Regions from separate parts of the Frateuria sp. GZRR35 genome, predicted to be linked through region 2. Evidence: predicted binding sites of a transcription regulator. Region 2 holds the regulator's gene; each other region holds the start of a gene.
The links. Region 2 encodes FliA, which starts transcription of late flagellar genes. Its sites were predicted from a motif close to TAAAGTTTNNCNNNCNNNGGCCGATAA; they were not measured.
Positions count from the first base shown of each region.

Region 1: ACFWZ3_RS02195 (methyl-accepting chemotaxis protein) is a predicted target of FliA. The motif match lies at 2,016-2,042, and genes of this name have one in related genera.
Region 3: ACFWZ3_RS17125 (STAS domain-containing protein) is a predicted target of FliA. The motif match lies at 2,289-2,315, and genes of this name have one in related genera.

Region 1 is NZ_JBHZGL010000001.1:510,237-515,194, forward strand. Features, by position in the region: gene ACFWZ3_RS02190 (efflux RND transporter permease subunit) at 1-501, shown strand, start outside; gene ACFWZ3_RS02195 (methyl-accepting chemotaxis protein) at 593-1,951, opposite strand; gene ACFWZ3_RS02200 (hypothetical protein) at 2,094-2,498, shown strand; gene ACFWZ3_RS02205 (M20/M25/M40 family metallo-hydrolase) at 2,664-4,100, opposite strand; gene mscL (large-conductance mechanosensitive channel protein MscL) at 4,349-4,750, opposite strand; gene ACFWZ3_RS02215 (fumarylacetoacetate hydrolase family protein) at 4,797-4,958, opposite strand, start outside.
Region 2 is NZ_JBHZGL010000011.1:11,683-16,640, reverse strand. Features, by position in the region: gene flhF (flagellar biosynthesis protein FlhF) at 1-166, shown strand, start outside; gene ACFWZ3_RS12915 (MinD/ParA family protein) at 163-1,107, shown strand; gene ACFWZ3_RS12910 (RNA polymerase sigma factor FliA) at 1,109-1,912, shown strand; gene ACFWZ3_RS12905 (chemotaxis response regulator CheY) at 1,958-2,365, shown strand; gene ACFWZ3_RS12900 (protein phosphatase CheZ) at 2,362-3,003, shown strand; gene ACFWZ3_RS12895 (chemotaxis protein CheA) at 3,016-4,953, shown strand; gene ACFWZ3_RS12890 (flagellar motor protein) at 4,955-4,958, shown strand, end outside.
Region 3 is NZ_JBHZGL010000022.1:6,009-10,966, forward strand. Features, by position in the region: gene ACFWZ3_RS17115 (chemotaxis protein CheA) at 1-1,539, opposite strand, end outside; gene ACFWZ3_RS17120 (response regulator) at 1,556-1,918, opposite strand; gene ACFWZ3_RS17125 (STAS domain-containing protein) at 1,938-2,252, opposite strand; gene ACFWZ3_RS17130 (hypothetical protein) at 2,437-3,636, opposite strand; gene fliK (flagellar hook-length control protein FliK) at 3,872-4,958, shown strand, end outside.

The DNA of each region.
Region 1 (4,958 bases), on a different contig from region 2:
TTCGTGATCTACCTAGTGCTGGGCATCCTGTACGAGAGCTTCATCCATCCGCTGACGATCCTCTCCGGCCTGCCGGCGGCGGCGGTCGGCGCGCTGCTCACGCTGGTGTTGTTTGGCGCCTCGCTGGACCTGTTCGCGTTCGTCGGCATCGTGATGCTGATCGGCATCGTCAAGAAGAACGCGATCATGTTGATCGACTTCGCGCTGGAACGGCAGCGCGAGGAAGGCATGGCGCCGGCCCAAGCCATTTTCGACGCCTGCCGCGTGCGCTTCCGCCCGATCATGATGACCACCATGGCGGCCTTCGCCGGCACGCTGCCGATCGCCATCGGCTTCGGCGCCGGCGCTGATGTGCGCCGCCCGCTGGGCCTGGCGGTGGTCGGTGGCCTGGTCGTCTCGCAGGTGCTGACCCTGTACCTGACACCGGTCATCTACCTGTACCTGGACCGCCTGCAGCAGCGCTTTGCGCGCAGCCCCATCGCCAACGCAAAGCCACTGTAGGAGCGCACCTGTGCGCGATCCGGGCTTGCCGCTCCGCCCGGTCGCGCACAGGTGCGCTCCTACAGGAAATGCGGTGGCGCCGTCGGCCGCTTCAGGCCGCGGCGTCCAGCTGCAGGTCGGAAAGGGTGCGGCTGACCTGGGCCAGGCCATCGGCCTGCGCGCGGGCGGCCTCGGCGATCTGGCGGATGCGTTCGTCGACCTGTGCCGAGGATCCGGTGATCGCCTGCATGGCCGCGCCGGCACGTTGCGCGCGGCTGCTGCAGCCGGCCAGGGCGTCGGCGGTGTTCTGCACCAGCGCGCGAATTTCCTTCGACGATTGCGCGCTGCGCTGGGCCAGCGCGCGCACCTCCTGCGCAACCACGCCGAAGCCTTTGCCGAGTTCGCCGGCGTGGGCCGCCTCGACGGCCGCGTTGATCGCCAGGATATTGGTCTGGAAGGCGATCGAGTCGATGACCGCGATGATCTCGGCCATGGCCCTGGCGCGCTCGTTGATGTCTGCGATGGCGCTGACCAGCTCATCCACCAGTACGCCCCCGGTGCCGGCGCTGCCGCTGGCCTCGCGCGCAAGGCGGTTGGCGTTCTGCGCGTCGCCGGCGATCGCCGGCACGGTGTCGTTGAGCTGTTCCAGTGAGTTGCGCAGGGCCTGGGCAGCTAGCGTCTGGCGGGTCACGTCGGTGGCGTACTTGACCACCTTCAGCGGCCGACCGGCGGCGTCGAAGATCGGGTTGTAGCTTGCCTGGATCCAGATCGGGCTGCCATCGCGGCGCACGCGCTTGTACAGCGCGGCGTTGTACTCGCCACGGCGCAGCCGTTCCCAGAATTGCCGGTAGGCCGGGCTTTCGCGCTCGGTGCGCTCGACAAACATGCGGTGGTGCTGGCCGATGACCTCCTCGCGCCGGTAGCCCAAGGCGGCCAGGAAGTTGTCGTTGGCCGCGAGGATGACGCCATCCAGATCGAAGGTGATCACCGCCTGCGCGCGGTCGATGGCGTCCAGCCGGCCTTGCATGTCGGCGGCCTGGAGGCGCTGCGCGGTCACGTCGGTGGCGTGCTTGACCACGCGGCGCACGCGGCCGATCGCGTCGCGGACCGGGCTGTAGCTGCCCTGGATCCACACCTCGCGCCCGTCTGCGGCAAGGCGCCGGTACAGGCCACTGTCGTGGTGGCCCTCGCCCAGCCGCTGCCAGAAGGCCTGGTATTCCTCGCTCTCGCGCTCGGCCGGGTCGACGAACATGCAGTGATGCTGGCCCACCACCTGTTCGCGGGTGTAGCCGAAGGCACGCAAGAAGTTGTCGTTGGCGTCGAGGATCTCGCCCGCGGGGGTGAACTCGATGACCGCCTGCACCCGGTCGACCGCCGCGATGCGGCCAAGCAGTTCGGCGCGTGTGCGCCGCTGGGCGAAGGCGTCACGGACCGCGCGCAGGCGGGACGTCAGGTAGGGCTTGATGCTCACTGTTGCACTCGCTGGTTCGGGCGGTCCCCACCGCCCGGCCGGGCGCCAGGCGCCGGTCGAAACCATAACGGCTCCGCCGGAACGAACTTGAGGCAGATCGGCCGGTCTTGGGCTAGGGTGAAACCTCGACCAGGAGAGCCTCATGACCCGCACCGCTGCCATCGCCCTGACGATCCTCTTCACCCTTGCCGGCGCAGGTTGCGCGACGCGCGCGAGCGAGCCTGGCATGCTCGACGATGCCGCGTTGGCCGCCTATGCGGCCAAACCTTTCGACAAGCAGGCGATGATGGGGCGGACGGTCGAGCTTGGTCGCAACCACGGGCTTCCGGTGGTGGCCGAGTTCCCCTGTTCGGACGTCTGTCCGCAGTACACCGTGCGCATCATCCACTACCGACTGCCCGAGGGCGCCGACTGCGCCAGCGCCGGCGGTGTGGAAAAGACCGTCGGCGTGCCGGTGGCGATCGCCGTGCTGCCGAAAACCTTCTGCGTGCCAAAGGCGCTGGCGGCCAGCGGCGGGTATGACTCCCGCCAGACGCACGGGCGGTGACCGGCCAAACCGCGATTAGCGGCGACGTCCGCCGCGGTCACAGGAAGGACGTGGAAGTGCCCGGTCACGCGTAGGCTGGGCTCCAGCCCACCGATGCCACCGTGCGAGCTTTCGTGCCGGTGGCATCGGAAGGTCGGCTGAAGACCCCACCCCGCGTGTGGCGCGTTACTCTCCCGCGCCGTCGTCGGCGAAGGCGCCCGGCGCGGAGCCGAAATCGCCATCGGCCTGCGCGGCCATGTAGGAGAACGTCGCGTACACCGCCACGTTCTGCGCGAGGTCCTTCGGGTCGATCTTGTCGAAGGTGTCGTTGGCGGTGTGGTGCCAGTCGAAGTAATAGGTGCCGTCCTGGGTCAGCGATAGCGCGGCCATGCCCTTGCCGTGCATCTGCGACAGGTCCGAGCCGCCGCCGCCGGGGCGCTTGGCGTCGTAGGCCACGCCGATCGGCGCCAGCACCTTGGCGATCTGTTCGATCGCACCGCGCGCTTGCGGCTTGACGCTGGCGCTCATGCGCCAGATCCGGCCCGAACCGAAATCCGACTCGGTGCCGAGCTGGAACTTGCGCACCTCGTCCGCGTGCTTCTCGGCATAGGCGCGACCGCCCCAGAGGCCCATCTCCTCGTTGGCGAAGGCGATCACGCGGATGGTGCGGTCGGGGCGCTGCGGCAGGTCGTGGATCAGCTTGGCCGCACCCATGGCGATGGCCACGCCGGCGGCGTCGTCGATCGCGCCGGTGCCCAGGTCCCAGGAATCGAGGTGGCCGCCGATGGCGACGACCTGGTCGGGGTACTTCGCGCCGGTGATCTCGCCGATCACGTTGGCGCCGGTGTACTCGCCCTCGATGCCGCAGTCGAGGTCCAGCTTCACCGTGACCGGCTTGCCGTAGCCGAGCGCGCGCTCGAGCTGGTCGGCGTCAGGGTTGGACAAGGCGGCTGCGGGGATCGACTTGGCCGGGTCGCGGAAGCCGGTGACGCCGGCATGCGGGGTGCGGCTCTGTGGATCGGTGCCGGCCGAGCGCAGCAGGAAGCCGGCAGCGCCCTTGGCCTGTGCGATCACCGGGCCCTGCGTGCGGATCGCCGAACCCATGCCGTAATCGTGACCGTCCTTGTGCCGCTGCATGCGAAAGCCGATGTAGACGATCTTGCCCTTCACGCGCGCCGGATCGGCGTCCTTCAAGGCATCCAGGCTGGGCAGGCGCACCACCTGTGCGGTCAGGCCGCCCTTGGGCGTACCCGGCGAGTAACCCAGCGCGGTCAGTACCAGCGACTGCGGGAAGGGCGAAACGATCGCGCCGCTCTCGCTATGGCGCACCCATTTGGGATAGGTGACCGGCTCGGTATAGACCTTGTCGAAACCCAGCTCCTTGAACTTGGCCACCGCCCATTCCACGCCGCGCTGGTCCGCCGGACTGCCGGCCAGGCGCTGGCCCACCTCGGTGGTGAGCGACCTGGCGATGTGGTAGCCGGTGTCGTCCTGCATCGCCTTGTCGCGCAGTTGCTCGGCCGTCTTTACGGCTGCGGCGGGAATCGTGGTATTGGCAGCGCTGGCGATGCCGCTGGCCAGCAGCAGGCTGGCGGCGAGCAGGGTGAGGGAGGGACGGCGCATCGGGGGACTCCGCTTGGGATGAACGCCCGATTATTGGGGCCGCGGCAGGTAAGGGCGTAGGCCAGAAGTCATGTCGTCCTGGCAGGAGCGCCTACCCACCTTTCGGCACCTTCCCCGCGTTCGCGGGGAAGGCTTGGGAACGAGGGGCCGCGTGATCCTTCCCCCGTTCACGGGGGAAGGTGCCCGAAGGGCGGATGGGGGAGGCCTTGCGACGCCCCACCCGGGCAACGCCCTCTGCAGCGGTGACGCTACGCCCTGTTCTTCAACAAATCACGGATCTCGGTAAGCAAGACCACGTCCGGCGGCTGCACAGCCGGTTGGTCCTCCGGCTTGGGCGCCAGGCGGTTGATCGCCTTGACCAGCAGGAAGATCACGAAGGCGATGATCAGGAAGGTGATCACCGTGTTGATGAAGGCGCCGTACTGGATCGCCACTTCCGCCGTTTTGCTCGCCGGGTCGGCAGGCTTCAGCACCCACTTCAGGCGCGAGAAATCGACGCCTCCGGTGGCCAGGCCGATCGGCGGCATGATCACCTGGTCGACCAGGGAGCTCACGATCTTGCCGAACGCGGCACCGATGACCACGCCGACGGCCAGATCGATCACGTTGCCGCGCATCGCGAATTTCTTGAATTCCTGCAACATGCTCATGCCACGTCCTCCGGTTTGAAATGGGATGACCGCAAAGCGTGCTGGATCAGGTGATCCGCCCGTCCAGCACGGCAAAGCCTTCGAGCTCGGCGTGGAAGCGGTCGCCGCGATGCAATGCGGCGACGCCCGCCGGCGTGCCGGTGAACAACAGGTCGCCGGGCTTCAGCTCGAACAGTTTGGACAGGGCCGCGATGATCGCCGGCACGTC
Region 2 (4,958 bases):
GGCGCTGGACTACACCACCGACGGCCAGCGCGTGCCCGAGGACATCGCCGCCGCCGACGCACGCCTGCTGGTATGTCGCGCCGCGCAGGCGCTCAAGGGCAATACGCCGGCCGCCGACGAGGCGATGCTGGCCGAACGCTTCGGGACGATGGTGGCGCAGGCATGAGCGGAATCCTTGCAATGAATCAGGCGTGGGGCTTGAAAGACATGTTCAACGCGATCACGGGCGAGCGCGACAGCGCGCCGCCTGCACCGCACCGGCCGCACCAGGCGGTCAATGCAGGCGCGCCGCGCCGCCGCTGCCGCGCGATCGCGGTGGCCGGCGGCAAGGGCGGCGTCGGCAAGACCACCGTGGCGGTCAACCTCGGCATGAGCCTGGCGATGGCCGGGCACGAGGTGATGCTGCTGGATGCCGACATGGGCCTGGCCAACGTCGACGTGCTGCTCGGCCTGGCGCCCTCGCGCCACCTGGGCCACCTCCTGGATGGCACGGCCACGCTGGAGGAGCTGGTGCTGGAAGCCCCGCACGGGCTCAAGGTGATCCCCGGCGGCTCCGGTGCGCGGCGGCTGGCGCAACTGGGCAACGGCGAACATGCCGCGGTGATCCGCGCGTTTGACGAGCTGCCCAAACCACCGGACTACCTGCTGGTCGATACCGCCGCCGGCCTGTCGGACAACGTGGCGATGTTCGCCGCCGCGACCGACGACGTAGTGCTGGTGGTGTGCGACGAGCCCGCTTCGCTCACCGACGCCTACGCGCTGATCAAGGTCCTCTCCCGCGACTTCGGCGTGCGTCGGTTCCGCTTCGTCGCCAACCTGGTGCGCAACCTGGGCGAGGCCCGCGCGTTGCACCAGAAGCTGGCCAAGGTCAGCGACCGCTTCCTGGACGTGGTGCTGGACTTCATGGGTTTCGTGCCGCAGGACGAGCGGCTCAAGCAGGCCATCCGGCGCCAGAGCGCGGTGGTGGACATGTGGCCGGCAGCGCGTTCGTCGCAGGCATTCAAGCAATTGGCAGGTGCGGTCGATAACTGGGAGGAACCCGCGCGCGCGGGCCTGGACCGCATCGCTTTTTTCGGTGGCCAGGCCGTGACGGCGTCGGGGTGGTGACATGAGCGTGGCATCGGAATATCTCCAGCTGCAAAAACAGAGTGCGGATGAGTTGGTGCGCCAGCACGCGCCACTGGTGCGTCGTATTGCCTATCACCTGATGGGCCGGCTGCCGCCCAGCGTGGACGTGGGCGACCTGATCCAGTCCGGCATGATCGGGCTGCTGGAAGCCGCGCGGCACTACGCCACCGACCGCGCCGCCAGCTTCGAGACCTACGCCGGCATCCGTATCCGCGGCGCCATGCTCGACGAGCTGCGCAAGACCGACTGGACCCCGCGTTCGGTGCACCGCAAGGTGCGCGAAGTGGCCGAGGTGGTGCGCCAGATCGAGATCGAGACCGGCGCCGACGCCGAGGACGCCGAGGTGATCAAGCGGCTTGGCGTGAGCGCGGAGGAGTACCACGCGATCCTCGCCGATGCCGCCAGCGCGCGCCTGCTCAGCCTGACCGCGCCGGATGACGGCGACGGCGCGCCCGCCTTCGACGTGGTCGACCAGGGCAACCTGGGGCCGGCCGAGAGCATCGAGCAGGAAGGTCTGCGCCAGGCGCTGATCGACGGCATCTCCGGCCTGCCCGAGCGCGAGCAGCTGGTCATGTCGCTCTATTACGAGCAGGAATTGAACCTGAAGGAAATCGGCGCCGTGCTCGGCGTGACCGAGTCGCGCGTGTGCCAGATCCATGGCCAGGCGATCGTGCGGCTGCGCGCGCGCCTGGGCGATTGGCGGGACGGGAGCGAGGAATCGGACATGGGCAATCGCAAAGGCAAAAGCCGGCGTGCCCAGGCCGATCGCTCCGCCCCGCGCTGAACCATTGACGATCAACCATTCCCCATTCCCTACCAAGAGGAACCAATGGACAAGAACATGAAAATCCTCGTGGTGGACGATTTCTCCACCATGCGGCGCATCGTCAGGAACCTGCTGGTGGAGCTGGGCTTCACCAACACGCTGATCCAGGAAGCCGACGACGGCAACAACGCGATGACCATGCTGAAGACCCAGCCCTTCGACATGGTCGTGACCGACTGGAACATGCCCAACATGACCGGCATCGACCTGTTGCGCGCGATCCGCGCTGAGCCCTCGCTCAAGGGCCTGCCGGTGCTGATGGTCACCGCCGAGAACAACCGCGACCAGATCATCGCCGCCGCCCAGGCGGGCGTGAACGGCTACATCGTCAAGCCGTTCAACGCGGTCACGCTGAAGGAGAAGCTCACCAAGATCTTCGAGCGCCTTGCCGCCGCGGGAGCCAGCGCATGAGCGCCGTCCTGTCCACCTTCGACGAAACCGCGCTGCCGGCCGAGCTGCACGATCTGCTCAACAGCGCCGATGGCGCTGCGTTCGAGCAGGCGCTCGACGCGCTGGTGCGCCAGCGCGAACAGCACCTGTTCCGTGCGCTGGGCCTGCTCGCGCGCGACCTGCACGGCGCGGTCAGCCGGCTCGGCAACGACCTGGCGCAGGAAGGCGTGCCCGGCCGCGTGGCCGACGTGCGCAAGCATCTGAACGACGTGCTGGAGATGAGCGCGCAGGCGGCCCATCGCAGCATCGATTTCGCCGAACGGATGAGCCCCGAGGCCGACGCGCTGGCGCAGAGCGCCGAGCAGGTGCTCGCCTCGGCCGCACCGTGCGATCCGGTCGCCGACCTGGCGCGCCAGGCCAGTGCGTTCGCCGGCAACTGCCGCGATGGCCTCAACGACATGGTGATGGCGCAGTCCTGGCAGGACCTGTCCGGCCAGCGCATCAAGAAAGTCGTCAACTTCATCGAGTCGGTGGAGTCCTCGCTGCTGGAGCTGGTTCGCCTGACCGGCGCGCTGTCCGGCCGCGAGCCGCCGCCGGTGGTGGAGAAGATCTCCGGCCAGGACGAGGCGGACCGCCTGCTCAGCGAATTCGGGTTCTGAGGCGGGGCGGCGATGGACCCCTCGCTCGACGCCGAACTGCGCGACGATTTCCTGGTCGAGGCCGGGGAACTGGTCGAGCGCCTGTCGGAACAACTGGTCGAGCTGGAAGCCAATCCGCGCGATGGCGAACTGCTCAACGCGGTGTTCCGGGCATTCCACACGGTCAAGGGTGGCGCGGGCTTCCTCGCCATCGAGCCGATGGTGCAGCTGTGCCATCACGCCGAAGACCTGCTCAACGTCGCCCGCAACGGCGCGCTGGTGCTGGACTCGGCAAAAATGGACGCGCTGCTCGAAGCGCTCGATCTGCTCAACGCGATGATGGATGCGTTGCGCAGCGGCGCGTCCATGGACATGCCGCCGCCGGCGCTGCTCAAGCGTTTGATGCCCGGCGCGGCGCCCGCACCGGCACCGCCGCCGGTCGCCGCGCCCGTGGCCGCACCGCCGGCCGACGGCAGCATCGACGACAGTGAGTTCGAAGCGCTGCTGGACAGCCTGTACGGCACCGCCGCCCCGGGAACCGTGGCGCCGGCCGCGCCCGCTCCCGCGACCATCAACGACGACGAGTTCGAAGCGCTGCTGGATAACCTGCACGGCACCGCCGCGCCGGGTGCAAACGCCGCGCCGGCGGTCGGCAACACCATCGCCGACGACGAATTCGAGGCCCTGCTCGACAATCTGCATGGCAAGGGCGCCGCGCCCGGTGCCGTGCCGGTAGCGGCGCCGCCGCCTGCCGCGCCGGCTCCTGCGCCGGCGCCCGCCCGCGCGGCCGCGCCAGCGGAAACGAGCGTTCGTGTGGACACCGGCCGACTCGACGCGCTGGTCAACCGCGCCGGCGAGCTGGTGCTGGTCCGTAACCGCCTGCAGAGCCTGGCGCAGAAAAGCGGCGACGAGACGCTGGCGCAGGCCGCGGCCGAACTGGACCGCGTAGCCGACGAAATGCAGGGCGCCGTGCTGGCCATGCGCATGCAGCCGGTCGGCCGGCTGTTCCAGCGTTTCCCGCGCATCGTGCGCGACCTTGCCCGGCAGCTCGGCAAGGAAGTGGACCTGGTCACCGAAGGCGAGGGCACGGATCTGGACCGCAGCCTGGTCGAGGCACTGGCCGATCCGCTGATCCACCTGCTGCGCAACGCGCTCGACCACGGGCTGGAAATGCCCGAGGAGCGCGCCAAGGTCGGCAAGTCCCGTCGCGGCACCGTGCGGCTTTCCGCCAGCCAGCGCGGCGAGCGCATCGTCATCGCGGTGAGCGACGACGGCCACGGCATGAACCCCGAAGTGCTCAAGCGCAAGGCGGTGGAGAAGGGCGTCATCGACGAGGCCCAGGCCGCGCGCCTGACCGAGAACGAATGCTACGAGCTGATCTTCCGCCCGGGCTTTTCCACCGCGGCGCAGATCTCCGACATCTCCGGCCGCGGCGTCGGCATGGACGTGGTCAAGACGCGCGTGGCGGAACTGGGCGGCACCCTCGCGGTGCGCTCGAAGCTGGGCCAGGGCAGCGAGCTGGAACTGACCGTGCCGCTGACTCTGGCGATCCTGCGCGTGCTGATGGTGCGCGTGGGTCCGCGTCTGTTCGCGTTGCCGCTGTCCAACGTGGAGGAAGTGTTCGAACTGTCCGCCGGCCAGGACCGCATGCTCGACGGCCGCCTGGTCGCCAATCACCGTGGCCGCGCGCTGCCGCTGGGCGACCTGGCCGGCTGGGCTGGCGTGCTCGGCGCCGCGCCGCGCCATGTCGTGGTGCTGCACATCGGCCACCAGCGCATGGGCTGCCTGGTGCACGAGGTGCTCGGCCGCGAGGACGTCATGGCCAAGCCGCTCGGTCCGCTGTTCGAGGGCCTGCCCGGCATCGCCGGCGCCACCGTCACCGGCGATGGCCGGCTCGCGCTGGTGCTCGACCTGGCCGGCCTGGCCGACGATGGCGGGCAACTGCTGCCGTCACTGAGGGCGGCGGGCTGACATGG
Region 3 (4,958 bases), on a different contig from region 2:
CGGCAGGGTGATGGTGAACACGCTGCCCTGCCCCGGCCGGCTGCGCACGACCACGCTGCCACCGAGGTCGGACACATTGCGGCGGACCACGTCCATGCCCACGCCGCGACCGGAAAGATCGGTAGTGACTTCGGCGGTGGAAAAGCCCGGCTGGAAGATCAGGTCGCCGACGGCCTCGTCGCTGAGACCATCGCCGCTCTTGATCAGCCCGCGCTCGACCGCCTTGCGCACGATCGCCTCGCGGTTGAGCCCGGCGCCGTCGTCGGACACTTCCACCACGATGCTGCCGCCGCGATGGAATGCGTCGAGCTTGAGCGTGCCCATCTCAGGCTTGCCGGCGGCGCGGCGCTTCTCGGGCGTCTCCAGGCCGTGGTCGATCGCGTTGCGCACCAGGTGCACCATCGGATCGCCGATCTTCTCCAGCACCGTCTTGTCCAGCTCGGTCTGCTCGCCGTGCAGGTCGAGCTTCACCTGCTTGCCGAGCTTCTGGCTCAGGTCGCGCACCAGCCGCGGAAAGCGGTTGAACACCGAGGCGATGGGCAGCATGCGGATGCCCATCACGCTTTCCTGCAGCTCGCGCGCATGGCGGGCGAGCTGGGTCAGGCCCTGCTGCAGCAACGGCAGCCGGGCCGGATCGAATTCCTCGCGGAAGGTGTCGAGCATGGCCTGGGTGATCACCAGCTCGCCGACCAGGTTGATCATGCTGTCGATCTTGTCGATCGCCACGCGCACCGAGCTGGACTCGGCGCTCGTCTCGCGGGTGCCGCGCGCAGCAGCCGCATCGGCGATGTTCGCCGGGGCGGGCGCCGGAGCCGGTGCCGGCGTCACCACGGCGGTCGGCTTGGGTTCGATGGACAGGTCGCACTCGTCTTCGACCCAGTCGAACACCGAGGCGATGTCCTCTCGCCTGACCGGCGCCTTGAGCTCGATGTTCCAGCCCAGGTGGCACTCGGACGGGTCCAGCTTGGCCAGCGCCGGCAGGCGCGAGAGATCGGCCTCGACCACCAGCTCGCCCAGCCCGGCCAGTTCGCGGATCAACCGCAGCGGATCGTTGCCGCCGGCGAGCATGCCCGCATGCGGCTTGAACTGGATTATCCAGGCGCCGGCCTGGTCGCCCGCGCGACGGGCCGGGCCTGCCTGCGCGGGCGCCTCGCGGCCCATCATCGCGGCCAGCTCGCCGCGCACACCGTCGGACGTGGCGTCGTTCAACGGCTCGCCGGCCCGCGCGCGGTCGAACATGCCGCGCAGGCAGTCGACCGAACGCAGCATCAGCTCGATGATCGGTTTGTCGATCGCCCGCTTGCCGCCACGCACCTCGTCCAGCAGGGACTCGGCCTCATGCGTGAAGGAGGCCATCTCCGGGAAGCCGAACGTGGCCGCGCCGCCCTTGATCGAGTGCGCCGCGCGGAAAATGGTGTGCACCAGCTCCCCGTCGCCGCCCTCGTCCAGCGCGAGCAGCGAGGATTCCATCGTATCGAGCCCTTCCAGGCTCTCCTCGATGAACACTTGTTGGAACTGCGCCAGGCCCGCGTTGCTCATGGGTGTTTCTCCGCGCTCAGCCGAGCACGCGCTTGACCGTGGCCAGCAACTGGTCCGGGTCGAACGGCTTGACCAGCCAGCCGGTGGCGCCGGCGGCCTTGCCTTCCATCTTCTTGTCCGTGTGCGACTCGGTGGTCAGCATCAGGATCGGCACGCCCTTGTACGCCGCTCGTGTGCGCAGCTCGCGCACCATGCTGATACCGTCCATCACCGGCATGTTGACGTCGGCCAGCACCAGGTCGAAACCACCGGCGCCCGCGGCGTCCAGCGCCAGCTGGCCGTTCTCCGCCTCGGTCACCTCGTGGCCCGCGCCGCGCAGGGTGTAGGCCACCATGCCGCGCATCGACGCCGAATCGTCCACCGCAAGAATCTTTGCCATTCGTCTTTCCTCAGTTGTTTCAGGCCGCCGCGGCGACCGGTAGATCAAGTGCCTTGACGAGGCCGAGCGTGTCCGCCGCCTCGCATAACGTGCTGCTCGCGCCGCGCCAGCTCACCTCGCAGCCGCGCGAGAGGGCCTCGCGCCGGAACAGCGTCAGCAGCTGCAGCGCAGCGGTGTCCACGCGCTCGACCGCGCTGCCGTCGATCCGCGTTGCCGGTGCGTCCAGCGCGCCCAGCAGATCGGCCAGCAGTTCGGTCTGCGCCGCCATGCGGCAGTCGGCCGGCAGGCCGATCTCGACCGTTTTGGGCTGTTTGAGTTCTCGTTTGCTGCCCATGCTTACCTCCGCTCCTACAGGGCCCCTGCCCAAGCCATATCGGCGCAAGGGCCGATGCCTTTAGCCCGGTGCGGGAGACACCCAAAGCCGCGCGACAAAAACCCGTCGGCCCGCCTCGTTTGCACGAAGCGGGCCGTCGCCCGGGTTTCGGTCAGCCGGAGCGGTTGGTCACGAAGGCAGGCGGCTACTCGTGCTGGAACCAGCCATGTTCGACCGCTGCCCCCTGCGGCAAGCGCGTGCGCTCGCCGGTGACGAGGTTAAAGATCACCGGGTCGGACACCGTGTAGGCGTTCTCGCCCGTGCCCACGTAGTGCTCGCGGTTGGCGAGCAGGCATGTTCCGTCCCTGGACCAGGCAATCGGGACATAGTTGATGTCGGTCGGACTGCTGGTAAGCCGGCGCAGGCGCCGTTCGCTGGGACGGGTCGCCGCATCCATGACGTAAAGGTCGCCGAAGAGGTCGTATGCCAGGCGTTTGCTGTCCGGAGACCACACCGGATTGCTACCGTAGCTGACCAACCCCGACTCGGCCCCGGTCGCAAGCTCGATCAGGCTCAATTGTTCGGCCCGGTCGTAGTTGATATCGACCGCCCAGGCGGCATCCGGCGACAGGAAGAGACGCGAACTGGAAGGCCCGTTCAGTCGGCGCAGGAAAATGCGGGTGGCCAGGCCCGTGCGCACGTTGACCCGATAGATGCTCTGGTCGGTGGGGGGCTCGAGGCCACCGCCGATCTCGGTTTCGCCAAAGAACAGCACGCTCTGGCCGTCCAGCGACCATTGCAGCCTGACGATGAGGGCGTCCTCGGGCAGGCAAAACAGGCGCCGATGGTTTTGCCCTTGCCCACCGACGATGTGCAGGCAGTTGAAGTTTTCGACGTAGGCAATGCCGCCGGGCCCCCAGACCGGCTGGTAACGCAAACCGATACCCTGCGTGATGCGCCTGACCCCGCCGCCCTGGCGATCCATCACCCACAAGTGCGAGCGAGAAAGGCCATCGTCACGCTCCACTTCGAAGACGATGTTCGAACTGCCGGGCGACCAGCCGCCCAGGTAGCGATCCACGCCTTCCTCGGGGGGCATCAGGTAAGCCTCGCGGCCCCGGGTATCGACCACGGCAAAGCCGCTTCCCTTGTATTCGTGGTTCTCCACAAGCTGGCGGGCCACCAGCACAGCATTGCCCTGCGCGACCCCTGCGCGCGAAGGCATCGGCGCGGACAAGCCGGCCACGGTCAGCGCCAGCACGGAATAAACCAAAGCAGACGTTTTCATGCCACGTTCCTCGCGGGTGTGTTCCCCCTGCTTTGCGTGGCTGCCCCGGGCATGGCATGTCCCCGCGAGGCAAATGCCGTGCAGGGGCGAGGCGACATCGAGATAACGGGCAGCCAACGGCTCCGGTACAGTGCGCCGACGCCTCCGACGTCGACGCCTGCGTAAGTTTTTGCGGACGCTGCGCCGGATCCGGTGAAGCGCGCGACTAGGGCGGGTCTGCCTCGATTTCACGCGAATTTCATGGCCGCGGCCGCTGTCGCCCCGGGGCTCAAGTTTTGGTCGGTCTGGTCGATTCCTTTACCGACTGCACGGAACCGGCCCAACCTGCCCGGCCGGCAGGCAGGAGACCCGCGTGATCATCCAACCCACCAGCCTCGCCGCGATGACCTGGGCGGGTGCCGCCTCCGGTGCCGCGTCGGAAAGCTGGCGCGTGGGCACGGTGCTGTCCGCGCGACCGCTCGGCATGGGCGAGCAGGGCCGGATGGTGCTGCAGATCGGCGCGCTCACGGTGGAAGCCGACCCGCTGGGCATTCCGCTGCCCTCGCAGTTCCAGGTACGCGTGCTCGCCATGGGCAACCCGCCACTGCTGGAGATCCTCGCCGGTGCCGGTGCCGACCCACGCGTGCAGCAGGCGCTACGCGAGCGCCTGCCGCAACAGAACGGCTACGCACCGCTGCTGGCCACGCTCGGCGCGCTGGCGCAGCGCCCGGTGCTGCGGCAGCTGCCGCCGGAGGTGCGCTCCGCGCTGGCGCTGCTTGACCAGGGCGTGCGCACGCCGCAGGACATCAGCCACCCCGAAGGCCTGCGCGAGGCGATCGCCCGCAGCGGCCTGTTCCTCGAATCGCAACTCGCGCGCCCGCGCAACAACCCGCTGCCGCTGGGCGACGAAGACTTCAAGGCGGTGCTGCTGCGCCTGGCCGCGCTGCTCGACCGGCAGCCGCGTCTGCCCGCCCACGTCCCGGCCAGCAACGCCGACACGCCGCCGCCGCTGCGCCAGCGTGGCCTGCAGGCGCAGCCGCGCGTACCGCTCGCCATGCCGCTCGCCGACGTGCCCGCGGACGAGGACATCCACCAGTTGCTCGGCCGCCTGCGCGGCGACGTGCACGCTGCGTTGGCCCGGCTCGAAATCGCCCAGCTCGATGCCGCCGGCGCGCAGGCCTGGATGATCGACATCCCGTTGCAGGGTCCGGACGGGCGCGATGTGCTGCAGATCCATCTCGAACAGGGCCAGGACGCCGAAACCGGCGCCGGTACCTGGACGCTGGGTTTCGCCATCGACCTGCCTTCGCTCGGGCCGCTGCAGGGCGAGCTGCAACTGCGCGACCTGCGCCTGAACGTGCGCCTGTGGGCCGAGCGCAGCGCCACCACCGAGCGGCTGGAGCGCCAGTTCACCCCGCTACGCCAGCGCCTGGCCGCCAGCGGCCTGCAGTTGGAGCAGC